DNA from 3 places in the Cobetia sp. PDI-12MA genome. Region 1 is predicted to be linked to each of the others. Evidence: predicted binding sites of a transcription regulator. Region 1 holds the regulator's gene; each other region holds the start of a gene.
The links. Region 1 encodes PhoB, which activates phosphate uptake and scavenging genes when phosphate is short. Its sites were predicted from a motif close to TGTCATANNNNTGTCANA; they were not measured.

Region 1 (6,674 bases):
CGCCCTGATATTGCTGACGATGTAGGCCAGATAGCGCCTTTGAGTCATGGGTGAAACATAACTGCAATCAAGTGTCGGCATGCTGAGGGGGAGCCCGCTGTGTCAGTCAGCAGTGGGCCATACTTGTCACGTCATTCATGTCACGCCCCCTGACTCGGTGGGCGACTTTCCGGGAGAGGGAAATGGATATCACCAGCGATTCGCACGGCAAGCATATCTCAGAGCAGTTCAATCACGAGCTGGATGCACTGAAGACACACCTGCTGGCCATGGGCGGACTGGTAGAGAAGCAGCTGCAGGATGCCGTCACGGCATTGCTGGAAGGCGACAGTGAGACCGCCACACGGGTGCGCGACAACGACAAGGCTGTCAACGACATGCAGCTCAAGATCGATGACGAGTGCACCCGGGTGCTGGCCCGCCGTCAGCCGGCGGCCTCCGACCTGCGTCTGGTGCTGGCCGTCATCCGCGCCACCTCCGATCTCGAGCGTATCGGTGATGAATCGAGCAAGATCGCACGCAACGCCATCTCGCTGGTCGAGAACGGCCAGAGCCCGCGCGGCATGGTCGAGGTGCGACACCTCAGCCAGCACGTGCGCAGCATGGTGCGTGACTCCCTGACGGCCTTTGCGCGCTTCGATACCGACCTTGCCCTCAAGGTACTGCGTGAAGATGCCTCGGTGGATCTGGAATATCAAAGTGCCATGCGCTCGCTGATGACCTTCATGATGGAAGACGCGCGCCAGATCACGCCGGTGCTCAATGTGATGTGGATTCTGCGTGCGCTGGAGCGTATCGGTGACCACGCCGACAACCTGGCCGAGTACGTCATCTTCCTGGTCAAGGGCGTGGACGTGCGTCATACCGACACCCATGACCTGAAGCCGCAGGACCTGGACAAGAAGTGAGCTGAACTCCCGGGTGTGACGCAACGCCCGCAGACTTCTGCACGATGCTTCGCCCCGCACCTGCCCATCGGCAGGCCGCGGGGCGATTGCGTCATGGGAGCGCGAGCAGTCTCATGCGGCCGACAGCTGCGCTGCGCAGGCGGGAGTGCTAGGGTGTGGCTCCGGTCAGTCTGCTGGCTGGCCGGTTCTTTTGAGATGACGAGGACGTCGCATGATTGATGCCGTATCGGCGCTGGTCCGCGGGACCCGTATGGTCTATACCCCGGGGCTGCGCCGCTTCGTATTCGTACCGCTGGCGATCAACCTGGTGCTCTACAGCATCACGCTGTGGGTGTTGTTCAACCAGTTCGGTGGCTGGATCGATTACTGGATGCTCAAGGTGCCGGCCTGGCTGGACTGGCTCAGCTGGTTGATCTGGCCGCTGCTGGTGGTGAGTCTGTTGCTGGTGGTGTTCTTCACCTTCAGCCTGGTGACCAACCTGATCGCCGCGCCCTTCTACGGCATTCTGGCCGAGAAGGTCGAGCATCGCCTGGATGGCACACTGATTGACGATGACCGTGGGCTGATGAAGATCGGCGTCGACTCGCTGGGACGTGAAATGGCCAAGCTGGGCTATTTCATCCCGCGCATGATCGCGCTGTTCATCATCGGTTTCATCCCGGGTCTGAACCTGCTCTCGCCGCTGTTGTGGGGGCTGTTCTCGGCCTGGAGCATGTCGATCCAGTACCTCGACTACCCGATGGACAACCATCAGGTCAGCTTCGGTGACATGAAGCAGCGCCTCAAGGCGCGCTGGTGGCCCTCACTGACCTTCGGCGCCGCGGTGTTCGTCATGACGCTGGTGCCTCTGGCCAATCTGCTGTTCATTCCGGGCGCTGTCGCCGGGGCGGTACTGATGTGGCAGAGCCACTACCGTCAGTTGCCGGCGCCGCGTCGTTGAGACAGCCTGTCGCAGCTGGTTCATCGCTGTACTGGTTTGTCGTTGAGGTAGCCGCAGCGTCGTCTGGCGGACCAAAAGAAACGCCCCGCAGTCGCCTCCTTTCGAGGTGGCTGCGGGGTGTTCCGCGTTGGGCTGGCCTCCGGCTCAGCTCATCACGGAGTCAGCACATCACCGGGCTAGCGCACTGCTGGTCCGGGGAGCGCTCGTCTGACAGGCGCGCTCGTCGGGGAAGTGACAGCGGAAGCGCGCACCCTCGCCGGGGTGGCTGTCGATCTCCAGATGGCCCTGATGGCGAATCAGCACATGCTTGACGATGGCAAGCCCCAGACCGGTGCCTCCCGTGGCGGTGCTGCGGCCCTTGTCGATGCGGTAGAAGCGCTCGGTCAGACGCGGCAGGTGGACCGGGTCGATGCCATCCCCGTCATCTTCCACCTCGACCAGCAGGCCCTGGTCATCCGCCTTCCAGCGCAGGGTGATATGGCAGTCTTCGGGAGTGTAGCGCACCGCATTGAAGACCAGATTCGAGATCGCGCTGCGCAGTTCCTGCTCCTCACCGCGTAGTGACAGGCTGGCATCGGCCTCGATGGAGAAGGTGTGGCGTCCCTGGGACAGGCCTTCGGCGTCGTCGCGGATATGGCCGAGCAGGGCACTCATGTCGATGCAGCGGCCGTTGTCGGACAGCTCGTCGGTTTCCAGGCGTGACAGGGTCAGCAGGTCCTCGACCAGGTGCTGCATGCGGTCGGTCTGGCTCTTCATCTGGCCCAGCCCACGCTGCCAGCGCGGTGGCAGGTCATCGGCGTAATCGGAGTAGGTCTCGAGATAGCCGGCCAGTACCGTCAGCGGCGTGCGCAGTTCATGGGAGACATTGGCCACGAAGTCGCGGCGCATCTCTTCCAGGCGATAGAGGCGGGTGACGTCACGCAGCATGACCAGACGTTCGTTGTCACCGAACAGGGTGATGGAAATCTGCAGCGTCAGGTTGTCAGACAGCGGCGACTGCAGCGTCAGCGGCTCGCGGTAGGCCAGCCGATTGAAGTAGTCGATGAAGGCGGGGTCACGCAGATAGTTGGTGATGTGCTGGCCGCGGTCGTGGCTGGCCTTGAGACCGACCAGCTGCTCGGCAGCGCTGTTCCACCATTCCATGTCACCGTGGTTGTCCAGCATCACCAGGCCGTCGCGCATGGCCTCGGAGGATTCCTGGATACGGTTGAGGATGCTGCGCAGTCGCTCCTGAGTCTGACGCTGGCCCTTCTGATAGCGGTAGAGACGATCGAGCAGGTCTCCCCACACGCCATCGCCGGGCGGTGGCTCTTCATGGGGATTGGTGATCAGCCAGGTATAGAGGCTCTTCAAGTGCTTGAGATGGACGAACAGATACAGCGCCAGACCCAGCGCCAGGCCCCAGCCCAGATGGCCCAGCAGGCCACCGATCAGGCCGAAGCCACCGGCAAGGTAGCCGAGGCGCCATAGCTCGTTGGTCCAATAGCGCATGAATCCCTCAGGCCTGAGCGCTGAAGCGGTAACCGGTGCCACGGACGGTCTGGATCAGATGCTGATGGCCTGTGCCCAGCGCCTTGCGCAGGCGGCGGATGTGCACGTCCACGGTGCGCTCCTCGACATAGACGTTACCCCCCCATACCTGGTCGAGTAGCTGGCTGCGGGTGTAGGCACGCTCCTGATGCGTCATGAAGAACTGCAGCAGGCGATATTCGGTCGGGCCGACATCCAGTGAGTTGCCGTGGGCGGTGACGCGGTGGCTGGCCGGGTCGAGCATCAAGCCTTCGACTTCCACTGCCTCCTCGACCCCCTTGGGGGTGGTGCGACGCAGCACGGCCTTGAGACGGGCGACCAGCTCGCGTGGCGAGAAGGGCTTGGTGATGTAGTCGTCGGCACCGGCTTCCAGGCCTTGAATCTTGTTGTCTTCCTCGCCCTTGGCGGTCAACAGGATGATCGGCAGTTCCGAGGTGGTCTCGTCTCGCTTGAGACGCCGCGCGAGCTCCAGGCCACTGGTGCCCGGCATCATCCAGTCCAGCAACAGCAGATCGGGCTTTTCATCGACGACGATGGCGTGGGCGTCCTGGGCATTGTCTGCCTCCAGCACGCGGTAATCCGCCATTTCGAGGGCGACGGCGATCATCTCGCGAATCGAGGATTCATCGTCGACAATCAGTACGGTCTTGGAGCTCATCGCTAGATCCCATGCAGCAGTCGGCGCACGCGCCAGAATGACAAGTCGATGACGATTACAACCCGCTTATATGACAACCAGATGACAACTGCCAGCATGGCAGCTTGCACGCAAGCCTGCCAGCCGCCTTGGAGGCGCGGCAGGCAGGCATGAATCGTGGGCTGGGGAGCAACCGGGGGCAGGGATAGCTTTAAATTAAATAATGCGAATATTTATGCAGGAGTCAGCTCATCGGCCAGGTCGCCAGGGCGATACCGGCGAAGATCAGCAGCCCCGTCCAATGATTGTTGAGGAACGCCTGGAAGCAGGGCGCACGCTCACGCTCACGGATCAGACGTTGCTGCCAGACGAAGGTGACGGCGGCGGCAGCCAGCCCCAGCCAGTAGAAGATGCCCAGCGCCAGCTGCAGGCCGATGCCGATCAACACCACCAGCATGCCCAGCTGCAACAGGCCGATCATCAGCTTGTCGGCACGCCCGAACAGCACGGCGGTGGACTTGATGCCCACCTTGAGGTCGTCGTTGCGATCGACCATCGCATAGGCGGTGTCGTAGGCCACCGTCCACATCAGGTTGGCCGCGAACAGCCACCAGCCGTAGGTCGGCACCTCCTCCAGCGTCGCGGCGAAGGCCATCGGAATCGCCCAGCCGAAGGCGGCGCCCAGCACTACCTGGGGCAGATGATGGAAGCGCTTCATGAATGGGTAGCTGGCTGCCAACAGCACGGCGACGATCGACAGCAGCACCGTGGTCAGGTTGGTGAAGCACACCAGCACGAAGGCGGCCGCGACCAGCCCCCCGAACAGTGTCAGCGCCTCGCGCTCCGAGATGCGGCCCGAGGTCAGCGGTCGGTCACGCGTGCGCTCGACATGCTTGTCCCAATGCCGATCGGCGTAGTCGTTGATCACGCAGCCGGCGGCGCGCATCAGGTAGACCCCGGCGATGAAGATCAGCAGGGTCGTGCGCTCGGGGATGCCATCTGCCGCCAGCCACAGTGCCCATAGGGTCGGCCACATCAGCAGCCAGGTGCCGATGGGGCGGTCCAGCCGTGTCAGGGCGAGGTAGTCGGCCAGTCTGGAAGGACGCGAAGCGGCGGAAGTGGATGACGCGGTCATCGGGGCTCCTGGGCGGGTGGTAGTGGGCAAGGGAAGAGAGGGAAACGAGGCCAGTCGGCCGCACGGCTCAGGTCAGTTGCAGCGCGTGCTGGAAGGCTGGCGTGAAGCCCTCCTGCACCAGCACCTTGAAGCGACCATGCGAGAACATCGAGCGGCGCATCCACAGGCTGGTGGTGCGGGCCAGCGGCCTGGAGCTCGAAAGCACCAGCGGGGCGCGGCTGATATCGATGGCGCTGCGTATCAGGTCGGGCTGGCGAAACAGCCAATGGCCCAGCGAGCGCTCGCCCAGCGTCGAGAGGCGATGACCGTGGGCCAGGTCCAGCGCCGCCAGCGAGCGTGCGATCACCCATGGCGTATCGCCATGACAGAGCGCCACTTCGCGTCGCCAGACATGCCGGCGTGGGCCGATGCCCAGCAGGCGTGCTTCATCAAGCCGCGCGGGGCCGGTGTCCTGAAGCAGCAGGCGCACGCGCAGGCCCTGGATGGGCTGACCTGCGCGTTCATCCTGCTGCTGCATGGCGCTGGCAAGGCGCTGTGTCAGCGAGTCCGTCGAGGAGAGCCACGCCCACCAGCCGGCCGGCATGACACCCTGCAGCGCGGCAGCCGGCTGCCAATGACGGCGCACCGCCGCCGAAGCCGTGGGTACGGCGCGCGTGGGCGAAGGCCAGCGAGGCACAGGTTGGTACGGGTTCTCGGCTGACGAATGAGGTGCCTCACAGGTGGAGGTCTGTGGCGTGAGCGCTGCGCGATGAGGCTCGCCTGCTGGGCATCGGACCACGGTGAATTCCCTGTCAGGATGACGAAATGGCGAGTCTAGCATGGCCGAGCGGCAAGGCCTCCCGCTCAGGCATGCCTGCACTGCAGGCGGGCTGGTATGCTGGGCGCATTCATCGGCGTTCATGACGGACGCTGCTGGCGCTCTTTCATCAGCGCTTCCCTCGGATCGATCTCAGGAGATGGTGCCATGCGCGACCCTCGCACCCTTGTCATCATTGGTACCGGCATGGCGGGCATTGGTCTGGCGCGCGCGCTGCGTGCGCGTGACAAGGATAGCCGGCTGATCCTCATCAGCCAGGACAGTGGCCACGATTATGCCAAGCCGATGCTGTCCACCGCCTTCGCCAAGAAGATGTCGGCCACCGACCTGTCGCGTCAGGCGCCGGTGGCGCTGGCAGACGAGCTGAATGCCGAGCTGCGTACCCATCAACGCGTCACTGCCATCGACGGTGATGCCCGCCAGCTATGGCTGGGCGAGGAGTGTCTGGCCTATGACGAGCTGGTGCTGGCACTCGGCGCGGCGCCGCGTCGTCCCTTCCCCGTCGCCGCGGAAGTGGCCTCACGCGTGCAGAGCATCAATGACCTCGATGACTATGCGGCCTTCTGCGCGACGCTGGCGAGGGCCCGCGAGCGCGGAGAAGACGGGCATGTGGTGATTGTCGGTGCCGGACTGGTCGGCTGTGAATACGCCAATGATCTGACGGCGGCCGGCCACCGCGTCACCTTGGTCGCGCCGGAGGAAACTCC
Region 2 (6,674 bases), 510 kb from region 1:
AGGCGCAGCACACGTAGCACGCGGACCACCAGCAAGGCCTGGGCACCCGGAATCAGCAGCGACAGCCAGGTGGGCGCGATCGACAGCAGATCGAGCACGCCGTAGAAGCCCTTGGCCCAGGTGCCGGGATGCTTCAGGCAGTAGAGGCGGACGGCGTATTCCAGCGTGAAGATGATCGTGAAGCCCCACTCCATGATGCGGAACAGCTCGCCGTATTGCGCATTCAGCGAGGGGACGCTGTCGAGCATCACCACGGCGACACTGGCGAAGATCATCAGGATCAGACCGATATCGAAGGCCTTGGCCGCCTTGGTGTCGGATTCGAAGATCCAGTGAAACAGCCGCGCGCGCAGACGGCCCGTGGCGGGCTCGTAGTCGCTGGGGTGCGAGGGCGACGCTGGGGGGATTTGCGGAGTGCTGCCATATTCATTGGCAGGGCCCTGGCGTTCAGGCATGCAGGCTTCCTTGACGGGCGTGATGACGCCGGTTGAATGTCAGGGCGTATCGGGGATGTCTCAGTGTGTGACCTTCAGTGACTGCCCGGCCGTTGTCCATCAGCCAGTGGTCTAGCGCTTGACGGCTGGGCAGTCGAAGTCGTGCTGAAATTCAGTCGCGCAGCGTCGCGAGCAGTGACAGGCTGTGCTGGCCGAAGTCGCGAGTCGCCCAGTCCTGTGAGGCGTCACCGTCGCTGCTTTCCAGCGCCTCGACCAGTGCCACCGCGTGGATATGGCCGGGATGCTGACTGGCGGCCAGCCGTGATGCGAGCGCCGACAGAGCGGCCAGCGCGTGCGCGTACCACTTGAGGTCGTCTTTCGCCTGTCGGTCGGCGTGGGCATCGAGCGCATCGATGGCGGCGGACAGCAGCGCGCCGGGGTCAGTGGTATCCAGCGTCTTCTCATGCCATTCGCCATCACGCAGCGCCGCGCCGCGCTTGGCCTTGCTGGCATCCGCCGGACGCAGTGCCAGGTGGCTGGCCAGCGAATCCGCCAGCTGCCAGAGCACGGCTTCTCTCACCTCTGGGGCGAGTTCTTCGCCGCCGGTCAGCTCGAGCTCGATTTCCTGGATGGCCACCTCGCGACCACTTGCCTTCACCGCGCCAAGGTCCAGCGCCATCTCGACACCGACGGTGACCTGCTCGTCGCTCAGATTCTCGTCGCTGCATGTCGCCTTGACGTCGAGCTGCCAGGCATGACGCTCGAAATCGGTGCTGAAGCTGGGCGCGAGCGCACTCAGCAGCTGCTCGCGGGCGCCGTCTTCCAGCGCCTGCAAGGGCGGCAGGCCACGCAGGCCGTCGAGGTCGAGGTCGGTCTGGCCCTCGGGCAGCTCCCATTCCCATTCGCCGCGAGAATGCAGTCCGCCATGACTCTCGCCGCTGGTCTTGAGCGTCTGGCGCAGGGCCCCCGTGCTGTCGGCATTCTCACCACTCTGGCGCAGACGCAGCGCCATGCGCGCACGCTCCAGCGCATGCTCGGGGGTGTCGAAATAGGTGTTGGCCAGCCAGCGCCGCCCGGGGTTGACCGTTGCCAGCTCTGCAATGCTCGTCAGTGTCTCCAGAATGGCATCGCGATCAATGACGGGGTGAGACAGTGCCAGTTTGAGTTCGATTTCCTGCGCCATGATGGGCACTCCCTGTACGGATGAAAGAAGACGGATGCTGACGGATGATGGTGACAGCGGCGCCAGGACCGCAGAGCCTCCGGCAAGCATGGTGCATGGTGATCGAGGCTCATGCCTCTCATGCTCGCGCCTGGCCCGCGGCAAGGCAAGCACGGGAGGGGGGAGGCCATGCGGGTATCGGCTGTCGGCATAATCACATTTATATGACAGCATGATGACATTGAGGTGACAGCAATTGCCTGTCGTCACGTCCTTGGTTATATTAAGAATAGTGGATCAAGCCAGTGACCACGGGTCCTGCCGCTACATGACAATCTCTCCTCTGGAATCCTTCGTGTTCCCCCGAACTGCCGCTGTTGTTGCGTAAAGTACAACAGCATGGCGGTATCATGACGTTATGATGAAAGTTATGTGATCGTCACAAAGGCTTTGCTACACTCCGCGCGTCAACCCTTAACGCCGACGGCCACTATGGTAACGACCAACCCTTTCTCTTCGATGTTCGGGCGCTCGCCTTTCAAGGCGCTGCACACCCACATCATCAAGACCGACGAGTGCGCCCAGCACTTGCTGACCTTCTTCGACGCCTGCGAGCAGGGTGATTGGGAGCAGGCAGCCAGCATTCGCAAGACCATCAGCGGGCTGGAGCGTGAAGCGGACGAGTTGAAGACGCAGCTGCGCCTCAACCTGCCCAACTCGCTGTTCCTGCCGGTCTCGCGTTCCGACCTTCTCGAGCTGATCCATGTCCAGGATTCCATCGCGAATGTCACCAAGGACATCGCCGGGATCATGCTGGGTCGTCATATGCAGATACCTTCCGCACTGGTGCCCGCCATGCGTGAGTATCTCAAGACTGCGGTCGAATCGGTCTGCCAGGCGCGCCGTGCGTTGGGTGAACTGGAAGACCTCGTCGAGTCCGGTTTCGGGCGCAACATGAGCGAGCTGGTCGACAAGCTGATCAACGAGCTGCATGAACTCGAGAAGCAGTCCGACGAACAGCAGATCGCCATCCGCCAGACCCTGTTCTCGCTGGAAGCCAGTCTCCCGCCCGTCGATGTGATCTTCCTCTACAAGATCATCGATTGGGTCGGCGATGTGGCTGACCAAGCGGAAAAGGTCGGTACCCGACTGCAGATCCTGATGGCGCGCTGAGCGCCATCAGGACGTCCTGCCATCTGTCCAAGAGTCTTCTATGTCCATCATTGCTCAATACGGCGATGTGCTCGTCATTCTTGCCTGTCTGTTCGGTTTCTTCATGGCATGGGGTGTGGGTGCGAATGATGTCGCCAATGCCATGGGAACCTCGGTAGGTTCCAAGGCGATCACCATCAAGCAGGCGATCATCATCGCCGTGATCTTCGAATTCCTCGGTGCCTGGCTTGCCGGTGGTGAGGTGACTGACACCATCCGCAAGGGCATCATCGACCCGTCACTGCTGGTCGAGAATCCTCAGTTCCTGGTCTACGGCATGCTGGCCTCGCTGCTGGCCGCCGGTATCTGGCTGCTGATCGCTTCCATGAAGGGCTGGCCGGTCTCGACCACCCACTCCATCGTCGGCGCCATCGTCGGCTTCTCCGCTGCGGGTCTGGGCGTGGATGCCGTCGAGTGGGCCAAGGTCGGTCAGATCGCAGCCTCCTGGCTAGTCTCGCCGCTGCTGGCGGGCTCCATCGCCTTCGTGCTGTTCAAGTCCGTGCAGACGCTGATCTTCGACAACGAAGACCCGTTCGCGGCCGCCAAGCGCTACGTGCCGATGTACATGTTCCTGGTCGGCTTCATCATCTCGATGGTGACCATGGTCAAGGGCCTCAAGCATGTCGGCCTGCATCTGAGCTTCGAATCCAGCCTGCTGCTGGCCGTCGTCGTCGGTGCCATCGTGATGGGTATCGGCGTGCTGATGGAGCGCAAGGTCGCGCGTTCACGCCTCAAGGAGAAGAATCGCGCCACCGGTGACGACTTCGACTTCAGCGGTGTCGAGAAGGTCTTCGGCCTGCTGATGATGTTCACTGCCTGTGCGATGGCCTTTGCCCACGGCTCCAACGACGTGGCCAATGCGGTCGGTCCGCTGGCGGCCATCATCAGCGTCGTCGACTCTGCCGGTCAGATCGGCGCCAAGGCGAGCATGCCGTGGTGGGTCCTCGTGCTGGGTGGCGGCGGTATCGTCGTCGGCCTGGTCACCTATGGTCGTCGCGTCATCGCCACCGTCGGCACCGGCATCACCGAGCTGACGCCGTCCCGCGGCTTCGCGGCCACGCTGGCCGCCGCCTCGACCGTCGTGCTGGCCTCCGGCACCGGCCTGCCGATCTCCACCACCCACACTCTCGTGGGTGCGGTGCTGGGGGTAGGTCTGGCACGCGGCATGGCAGCGCTCAACCTGCGCGTGATCGGCACCATCGTGATGTCCTGGCTGATCACTCTGCCGGCCGGCGCGATCCTGTCGATCCTGTTCTTCTTCATGTTCAAGGGCATGTTCGGCTAAGCCGGCGCATGGTTCTGAGCCTGAGTCTTGGCTCGAGCTGACGCTCTGCATGAGATGAACGGCAAAACGAGAAAGGCGACCTTCGGGTCGTCTTTCTCGTATCTGACACATGGATGTCAGGGGGCACCGCTCGCCGTGCAGGCTGCGGCGCTGATATGATGATTCATGGGCATGCCTGACATGCCATTTTCCCTCTCTCCTGCCCGGAGCTGGCTCTTGAACACGCGTTTCCCCTTCGCGGACTGGTTTCGCAACTCCTCCCCCTATATCAATGCCCATCGTGGCCGCACCTTCGTCATTCTGATCGAGGGCGATGCCCTGTCCTCGTCACGACGAACGCAGTTGATACAGGATCTGGCGTTGCTGCATACCCTCGGCGTGAAGCTGGTGGTGGTGTTCGGGGTGCGCCCGCAGGTGGCCGAGGCGTTGCAGGCTGCCGGTATCGAGGCTGACCGCCATCAGGGCCGCTGGGTGGTGACGCGCGAGATTCTCGGCCATCTGGAGCAGCAGGTCGCCACGCTGCGTCTGCGTCTTGAGGCCAGTCTGTCCCAGGGGCTGCCCAATACGCCGCTGCATGGCGTGGAGCTGTCCGCCGTCTCCGGCAATCTGGTGATGGCCAAGCCGCTGGGCGTGCGTCATGGCATCGACTTCCAGCATGGTGGCGAGGTGCGCCGCGTGCGCAGCGAGGCGATCCAGGGGCTGCTCTCGCAGCAGGCCATCGTCGTACTGCCGCCGCTGGGCTATTCCAGCACAGGTGAGGTGTTCGATCTGGACGCCGCTGAGGTCGCCGAACACGCCGCCGTGGCGCTGGCCGCTGACAAGCTGATCCTGCTTGGCGAAGGGGAGGGCCTGTTCGGCGAAGACGGTGAGCTGCTGCGTCAGCTCAATCCTGAAGAAGCCGCGCTGATGGCGCCGCCTCGCGATGACGACAGCGAGCTGTCGCGCCACCTGGCCGCGGCCTGCGGCGCCGCACGGCGCGGCGTCGGTCGTACCCACCTGTTGAGTTGGCGCGACCGTGACGCCCTGCTGGGCGAGTTGTTCACCCGTGATGGTATCGGCACCATGATCACGCGTCAGGGCTACGAGCAGCTGCGCAAGGCGCGGCTCGAGGATGTCGGTGGCCTGCTGGCGCTGCTGGGGCCGCTGGAGCAGCGTGGCATCCTGGTGGCCCGCTCGCGGGAGCGTCTCGAACACGAGATCGACGACTATGTGGTGCTGGAGCGCGATGGCATGATCATCGGGTGTGCGGCGCTGCATCTCAGCCGTGACGCCGCCATGGGCGAGCTGGCCTGCGTGGCAGTGCATGATGACTATCGCCGCGGACAGCGCGGCGAGCAGCTGCTGGCCGAGATCGAGCAGCGCGCGCGTCGCGCCGGGGTCGAGCGTCTGTATGCGCTGACGACCCACACCGTTCACTGGTTCATCGAGCACGGTTTCGTGTCGGCCGGCCTGCAAGACCTGCCGGCCATGCGTCGCGAGGCCTACAACTCGGCGCGCAACTCCAAGGTATTGCTCAAGTCGCTCTAGTCACACCTCACTTGCCTGCCAGTATGAATCGCCCAGAGAACACCCGCTGATGACCCCCTCGATGAGGGCAGATCAGCGGGTGTTCTTGCGTAGGTGTCGCAGTTTCCCCCCACCCCTTGCGGGATTGTCTTGCAAAAGAGACGTTTCAAGTAATTGATAATAAAAGGAAAAATGTAGCGCCCCATATATGTGTTGGCAAATCGCGACGAATCGGCCAGTAAAACACGACTCTGTGTGCCACCCCGAGCAACATTGGCATGCCTGTCGTCGTGATGGTAATTTCAAGTTATTGTTTTGTAATGTGTTTTCGGTTTTATGGCACGCCTTTGGCAATAGGTATCGTGAGCAAGAGATATGAGGTGCATCACCGGCCCTTTCTCTGGCCTTCCAGCGATGACGGTACTCACTGCCCTGTGCGCTCCGTGATCGCTGACAGGCCAAGCGTCTGCTCCACGCGATGTGTGACTTCAGGTTGCGATGAGACAGGTACGGCCCCTGGTGGGCATGGACAGTATCTTGAGGGCAAGGACGCCCGGGCAAGGATGCCCGAAACCGATGCGGTAGCCGGAGAGATTGGCTGCCGTCATCCCCGAATTGACGATCGAGGCGGGCAAGTCGGCAAGCCATCCGACTCGATCATCCACATTGCGATGTGTTGCCCCCTGCTTCACATCCGATAGGGAGCGCGGACGCTGTCCGGCGTGAACGTCAACTGACCTGGAACGACCACCAGGTGACGTTCTTTTCTCCCGGGCCTGACAGGCAGACCACCTGTCAGACCCGCCAATCACGAGTTGCCCCCGGTCTCCAGGTACCAGAGGCACCACGTGATGACTGACCCTTCAGTTCCCTGCGTACTTGGGGCCGGCTATGCCGGCCCTCTTTTTTTGTGCGTCTAGCGCTGAATGGCCAACGATTTCATGCGAAGCGTTGCCAATGGGGCGGTTTGTCTCGTGGCAGCGTGATGATTTGAATAAGAGTCATATTTATTAACGAACTGGCAACCGCGATGGACGCCGGTGAACTCTGGTATTCTAGGAAGACGTGATTCGAT
Region 3 (6,674 bases), 1.6 Mb from region 1:
CGAAGGTGCCGTAGATCCAGTTCAGCGGGTTGTCAGCCTGGTTGAAGTAGAAGATGTAGGACAGACCCAGCACCATGCCCGGCACGGCCATCGGCATCATCGCCATGAAGTGCAGCCCCTGGCGCAGCGGGCGATAGCCCTGACTCTTCTCGGTCAGCCAGGCGTTGAAGAAGATGACCAGCGTGCCGATCAAGGTGACCCAGAAGGCCAGCGTCAGCGAGTTGAGCCACGCGTCCCAGCCACCACCCGCCAGCGCCTTGAAGGCGTAGTGATCCAGGGTCAGGCTCAGGTTGTAGGGCCAGAACTGCACGAGCGAGGCATAGATGGCGGTGCCAATCACGGCCAGAATCGCGGCGGCCACGCCATAGCAGAGCAGCGCGAAGACCCAGTCACGCAGCGGGCTTGGCGTCGGCTGCCAGGGCACGGCGCGCGCCGAGAGCTGCGCGACCTGACGGCGCTGGATCCAGCGGTCCACCGCGAAGGACAGCAAGGCCGGCAACAGCAGGATGACGCTGACCACCGCGCCCATCTGGAAGTTCTGCTGCCCCACCACCTGACGATAGACATCGGTGGCCAGCACACTGAACTGCCCGCCGATGATCTTCGGCACGCCGAAATCGGTGATCGCCAGCGTGAAGGCCACGAAGGCGCAGGAGATGATGCCGTAGCGCGCGCCCGGCAAGGTGATGGTCAGAAAGCTGCGCCATTTGGGCGTTCCCAGCGCGTCCGCGGCTTCATAGAGACGGGCATCGCTGTTGCTGAGCGCCGTCATCATGATCATCAGCGCATGCGGGAAGATCCAGAAGGTCATGCCCATCACGATGCCGATGGGGCCGTAGATGCTCTCCCCCAGCAGCACATCCTTGAACCAGCCCTGATTGCCGAACAGATACACCAGACTGATGGCTGGCAGCAGTGACGGAGCCAGTAGCGGCAGGATGGACAGCATGCGGAAGACGCGCTTGCCCGGCATGCAGGTGCGGGTGATGCCGTACGCGCACAGGAACGCCAGACTCACCACCGTCAGGGTACTGATCAGCGCGATGCTGACGGAATTGATGATCGAGCCGACCAGCGCCGGCGTCTGCACATAGCGCGCGAAGTTGGCCAGGCCGACGAAGTCGCCGCTGCGGTCCTGCACGCTCTTGATCAGCATGGTGGCCAGCGGCAACAGCAGCCCGATGACCAGCAGCGCCAGGGCCAGCAGCAACATCAACAGACGCAAGCCGGACTCGCCTGACAGCCTTCCCGACAAGGGCAATGCACGCGCCATCATGCCTGCGCCTCCACCAGCGGGTACAGGCGGATCGCCTCGGACGGCAGACGCACACCCACCCGGGCACCGACCCGCACGCCCAGTGACTCACTGTCCTTGAGCGCCACATCCGCCGACAGTGTCTGCCCACAGCCCTCAAGCGTCAGAGTGATACGCAGGAAGGCGCCGAGAAACTCGACGTGCTCCACCTGCGCCGGCAGCCCCTCACCCACTGCGCACAGCGAGACGGCTTCCGGGCGAATGGCCAGACGCGCCTGATCCAGCCCCTCAAGATCATGCGCCGCGCATTCCAGACGCTGCTGCCCCAGACGCAGAGTACTGGCGTTCTCGGGACAGCATTGCAGGAAGTTCATGCTGCCGATGAATTCGGCCACGAAGGCGCTCGCCGGCTGACGATAGATCTCGGCGGGGGTGCCGATCTGCTCGATCACACCATGGTTCATCACCACGATGCGGTCCGCCATGGCCAGGGCCTCTTCCTGGTCGTGGGTCACCATGATGGTGGTGACGCCCAGCCGTGCCTGCAGCGCCTTGATCTGACTGCGCAGATGCAGACGTACGCGCGCATCCAGCGCTGAAAGCGGCTCATCGAGCAACAGCAGCCCCGGCTCGGTCGCCAGCGCTCGTGCCAGTGCCACGCGTTGCTGCTGGCCCCCGGACAGGGCCGCCGGATACTTGCCTTCACTGCCGGCCAGGTCCACTAGGGTGAGCAGCTCCGTCACGCGCCGGCGCATCGCGTCACGCGCATCGCGCCGATTGCGTAGCCCATAGGCCACGTTGTCGGACACGGTGAGATTGGGGAACAGCGCATAGGACTGGAAGACGATGCCGAAGTCGCGCGCCTGCGGCGGCAGCCGCGAGATGTCCTGGCCGCGCTGGTGGATGGTGCCTTCGCTCTGCGGCGCAAGCCCGGCGATGGCGCGCAGCAAGGTGGTCTTGCCACAGCCGGAGGGGCCGAGGAAGCACACGAACTCGCCTTCGCGGATCGCGAGGTCGATCTCGCTCAGGGCCGTGAACTGGCCATAGCGCTTGGTGAGGCCGCTGATCTTGAGGTGGATGCTATCTGACGACGCAGAACGCGAGATGGGTGCCTGAGGCGCTGCGTCACCCGCAGGTGCCCGGTCTGCAGGGCCGGAGGCCGCGCGAGGCGAGGCGCCGGCAGTCGCTGGCAGCGCTTGACGCGAGGCGTGATGACGCGGGGGTGCGGTCACAAGAGACATGCGAGAAACTCCCGGCCCCGGCGCAAGGCGCCGGGGCAATGACGAAGGTGGCTGGGCGTGACTTACTGACTGTCGGACTTGCCGTCGTAACGGCGCTGCCATTCGGCGAGCACTGCATCCCGCTGGTTGGCCGCCTTGGCAAAGTCAGCCTCGATCATCATCTCGGTGATGTTGGCCGGATAATGCTCGATCGGCTTGGCCACCCCCGGATAGGCCACGACCGCATAACCTTCGTTGTAGAGTTCATTGGCCGGCTTGGACACAGCCCAATCCATCAGCATCTGCGCCGCCTCACGCTTGTCGGTGCCCTTCATGATCGCCGCGGCTTCCATGTCCCAGCCCAGCCCTTCCTCGGGGAAAACCAGATCCACCGGTGCGCCCTGTGCCTTGAGGCGCGCGCCTCGGAAGGCGAAGGACACACCGACCACGGCCTCGCCGGAACCGGCCAGATTGCAAGGTGCGGAGCCTGAGTGGGTGTAGCGGGCAATGTTGTCGTGCAGGCGGTCCATGTACTCCCAGCCGCCCTCGTCACCCCACAGCTGCAACCAGCTGGCGACATCCAGATAGCCGGTACCGGAAGAACTCGGGTTGGGCATGATCACGTGGCCCTTGAACTCGGGACGCGTGAGGTCTTCCCAAGACGTCGGCTTGGGCACTCCCAGTCGCTCACCTTCGACGGTGTTGTAGCAGAGCGAGGCGACCCAGGCGTCCATTCCGACCCAGGACGGGTCCTGGCCATCACGGTAGGCGGGGTCGACGAACTTGGTATCCAGCGCCTCGACTCCCTTGGGGGCATAACGCGACAGCATGCCTTCCTTCTCGAGCACCAGCAGGCTGGTCGCGGCCAGGCCCCACACCACATCCGCCTGCGGGTTGTCCTTCTCGGCCAGCAATCGTGCGGTGATCACGCCCGTGGAGTCGCGTACCCATTTGATGTCGATATCCGGATGCGCCTGCTGGAAGCGCTCGGCATATTTCTGCAGATCATCGGACTCCACCGCGGTATAGACGGTGAGCTCGGTGGCCGCCTGGGCATTGAGGGAAACGACTAGACCAACGGCACTGGCCAGCAAGGAACGGGTCAAGAAGGACATCGGGACTCTCCAACGCTTGGAATGAATGGCTCTCACCATCTGGTATATACCAAGAGTATGGGCGGGCCGAATGACACCCCCGTGACAGTCAGTTGAAGGCCCAGTGAAACAGTGTTACCTCATATAGTGTCCCTGCAGCGCGGGTTCAGGGCTTGTTCTTGAGCGTGACGGTGATGCACAGCGCATTGTGCAGCCAGCGCTCTTCGTCATAGCCGATGGGACGATGCTGCTCATCGAAGGTAGCGCGACGTACGGTCAGACCGGAACTACCCATGGCGACCCCCAGCTCCCGGGCGGCCTGCTCCCCCAGCGACTCGGAGTAGAAGCGCAGCTCACGGTGGGCCAGCGTCAGGCCATAGCGCCCGCGCAGCTCCGCCCACAGTGACACCCCGAACTGGCCCTCCTCGAGCAGTCCTGGGGCACGCTCCGGCACCACCCACATCGACTCGCTGAGCACGGCGCGCTCATCCACGAAACGCCGGCGGCGAATATGATAGAGCGGTGTCTGGGCCGCCAGGCCCAGCGCTTGCGCAGCCGGTGGATAGGCCTGAACATCGGTCAGCAGCACTTCCGTCCGTGGCCGCCGCCCCTGCGCCGTCACATAGTCATTGAAGCCGGAGTCACGCGTGGGGTCGTAATCCAGCCGCGGCGGCGACACGAACCACCCACGCCGATTGCTGCGATGAATGCGCCCTTCTCCCTCCAGCTGCCCCAACGCCTGACGCAACGTCACGCGCGTGGTATCGAAGCGCTCGGCCAGCACGCGTTCCGAGGGCAATCGCCTATCTTCAAAGGCATCAGGGTCCTTCAGCTGTTCGCGCAGGCGATCGGTAAGGTGGAGGTAATACGCATCACTCATGACGAGGGGTCCTGACCAAAGATGAAGGGGTTGCCACTACCGGGTAATAACACGGCGCCGCTTGCCCCGCCGGCGAAGAAAATGCCCGGGACTCTGCGCCGCCAAACGGCTGGACGCTCCAGAAACTATCACATTCGCGTGACTCGCACTGGCCTGCCAGCTTACGTGCCGCTGGCGCTGCAGGGTTTCATGACAGCCGCCTGGTTGAGCTCACAGGCGTGGATGGCGGTGGGATGACACGCTGATGTTCAAGGAGGGGGTGAACGCACAATGCGCAGCCTCTAAAGACTGCGCATCGCATGGGTAAACAGGAAACGAATGACCGGCGGGAGAACTCAGAACTCGCTGACGATATTCAGGTACTGCTGCATGTCCCCGACCATGGCCTGCTCCAAGAGCTTGCCTGTCTCGATGGCATAGGGCTGCTGGAAGTGAATGTCCCACAGGTCTGACTCCGTGCGCCAATGCTCGTATATCACCAGCGTGTCGTCCTGCCCGTCGATGGTATACAGATCAAACACGAGATTGCCCGGCTCCTCACTGCGCGTCTTCGCCACATGCGTGGTGAATTGCTGCAGCAATCGAGCGCGATATTCTTCCTTGATCTTGAAGATGAAGAAGATACTGAATACCTCATCTTCCGGCTGCACGTGCCTGGGGTTCGCCTCATGCAATGGCGCCGGGTCAGTATCGTTCAAGGGCATCACCTCGAATGGCGATGCCAACGCCGTGTCAGCCAGTTTCAGCAGGGCTTGCGCGTATGGCTGATTCACATGTGCCTGATGAGCTTCGGCGCTTGCCCAGCGCTCGTAGGCGAAGATGGTGGTGGGAGAATCCTTGGCCGCGAAGAAACGCATTTCCAGCATCTCCGGTTCAGCCGCTGAGCCCAGCTTGTTGTCAGCCAAGGCCTGCTTGAACCCGCCTTATTCACGAGTGCCCTGATCGGGCGGCTTGAAGTGGCTGGCCGTTGGGTTCTCGCACCGGGGGTGCTATCTACGCCGTAACGGCCCGCTGAATCATGCCCAAATGCTGCTCTTCTGTCGTATCTATATAACGTTCAGGAATTAATCACGCCGTTAAAGCAGCCGTCATCGTCGACCGTCGCTGCGGTCGCTCGATTCTTGAAGCTATGGTGGTTGCGCCGAACGTCAGCTAAGCGCGGTCAGTTTCGGCAGCCCCTTCAGCAAGGCAGGCCACCATTTATCAGCCGTATCGCCGAGGTGAACGGTGATGCGCCGAGCGTGCAGCGAGAGCGTCGCCGCCACCTTGAGCACCTGTTCACGCATCCGGCTCAGGCTCCAACCCTGCCGGGTCTGGCGCCCCAGCAAGCAGCGAAGGCCATGCAGAACCTGATAGGCGTAGAGACTCAGCAACAGGCTCACCTCATTGCGGGCCATCACGTCCTGGACGGTGGAGGCACCGCGATCGGTCGACGAGAGATGCACGTCGAGCGCCGACTTCACCTCGCCCATGTGCGCTTCGGCGCTGCCGCGCTTGCGATAGAGTGCCAGGATCTTCTCGGGCGGCCAGTCGAACTTGCCGAGGTTGGTGACCAGGAAGAAGGCATGCAGCAGCAGGTCATCGGGGCGTTCCTGAACTACCAGCACCACGCGTCGTGGCGTTGGCCAGGTACCGGCCTGGTATTCAAGGTCGTGGCACCACTCCCGAGGCTGCTCAGGTGGCCGGCCGCGTGGCCGCTTCAGGTAGGGCGCTGCCAGCGCCTGCAAGCCCTTGTGGCTGCGCAGCCGGCCCAGGTACTCGATGCTGCGCTTCTCCAGCGCCTCCAGCGTGTCGTTGTCGGTGAAGCCGGCGTCGATACGCACCCGAACCTGGGCGCCGGTGCTCTCGTTAAGCCGCTTCACCAGGTGCGGGATCCACGTATCAGCGTTCTCGGCGGGGCCGGCGTCGCCCTCGCGCAGCAGGCCGCCGACCATGTCGCCAGTTTCGGCCAACGAGGCGACCAGCGGCGAATAGATCCGCGTACCGTAAAGGCCATGATAAGCGGAACCGCCCTGGTGTCCATGGACCTCAATCGGCAGGCCGTCGATGTCTAGCGTCAGCTGCTTGGGACGCTCGCCGTTCTTCAGCGAGGTCAGGCGCCAGGCCACCAGCCGCAGCAGACCTTCATGCACGGCATCGATGTTGTCGTTGTGTCCAAGGCAGGTCAGCAGCCGCGACAGCGTGGCTTGGGACGGCCTATCCTGGACCAGTGGCGTCATGCCGCG

Region 2: a site for PhoB is predicted at 1,820-1,837, ahead of AC5WNI_RS02030 (CYTH domain-containing protein). Genes of this name have one in related genera too.
Region 3: a site for PhoB is predicted at 4,671-4,688, ahead of AC5WNI_RS06760 (UTRA domain-containing protein). Genes of this name have one in related genera too.

The regions. Positions count from the first base shown of each region.
Region 1 covers NZ_CM183351.1:3,962,467-3,969,140, reverse strand. Annotated here, with positions in the region: gene phoU (phosphate signaling complex protein PhoU) at 183-908, shown strand; gene cysZ (sulfate transporter CysZ) at 1,120-1,848, shown strand; gene phoR (phosphate regulon sensor histidine kinase PhoR) at 2,017-3,339, opposite strand; gene phoB (phosphate regulon transcriptional regulator PhoB) at 3,347-4,036, opposite strand; gene ubiA (4-hydroxybenzoate octaprenyltransferase) at 4,260-5,150, opposite strand; gene AC5WNI_RS16790 (chorismate--pyruvate lyase family protein) at 5,218-5,826, opposite strand; gene AC5WNI_RS16785 (NAD(P)/FAD-dependent oxidoreductase) at 6,115-6,674, shown strand, end outside.
Region 2 covers NZ_CM183351.1:439,274-445,947, forward strand. Annotated here, with positions in the region: gene AC5WNI_RS02025 (ion transporter) at 1-455, opposite strand, end outside; gene AC5WNI_RS02030 (CYTH domain-containing protein) at 607-1,617, opposite strand; gene AC5WNI_RS02035 (TIGR00153 family protein) at 2,089-2,769, shown strand; gene AC5WNI_RS02040 (inorganic phosphate transporter) at 2,810-4,093, shown strand; gene argA (amino-acid N-acetyltransferase) at 4,310-5,620, shown strand.
Region 3 covers NZ_CM183351.1:1,567,971-1,574,644, reverse strand. Annotated here, with positions in the region: gene AC5WNI_RS06775 (putative 2-aminoethylphosphonate ABC transporter permease subunit) at 1-1,273, opposite strand, end outside; gene AC5WNI_RS06770 (putative 2-aminoethylphosphonate ABC transporter ATP-binding protein) at 1,273-2,496, opposite strand; gene AC5WNI_RS06765 (putative 2-aminoethylphosphonate ABC transporter substrate-binding protein) at 2,559-3,590, opposite strand; gene AC5WNI_RS06760 (UTRA domain-containing protein) at 3,736-4,449, opposite strand; gene AC5WNI_RS06755 (putative quinol monooxygenase) at 4,785-5,354, opposite strand; gene AC5WNI_RS06750 (IS1380 family transposase) at 5,598-6,674, opposite strand, start outside.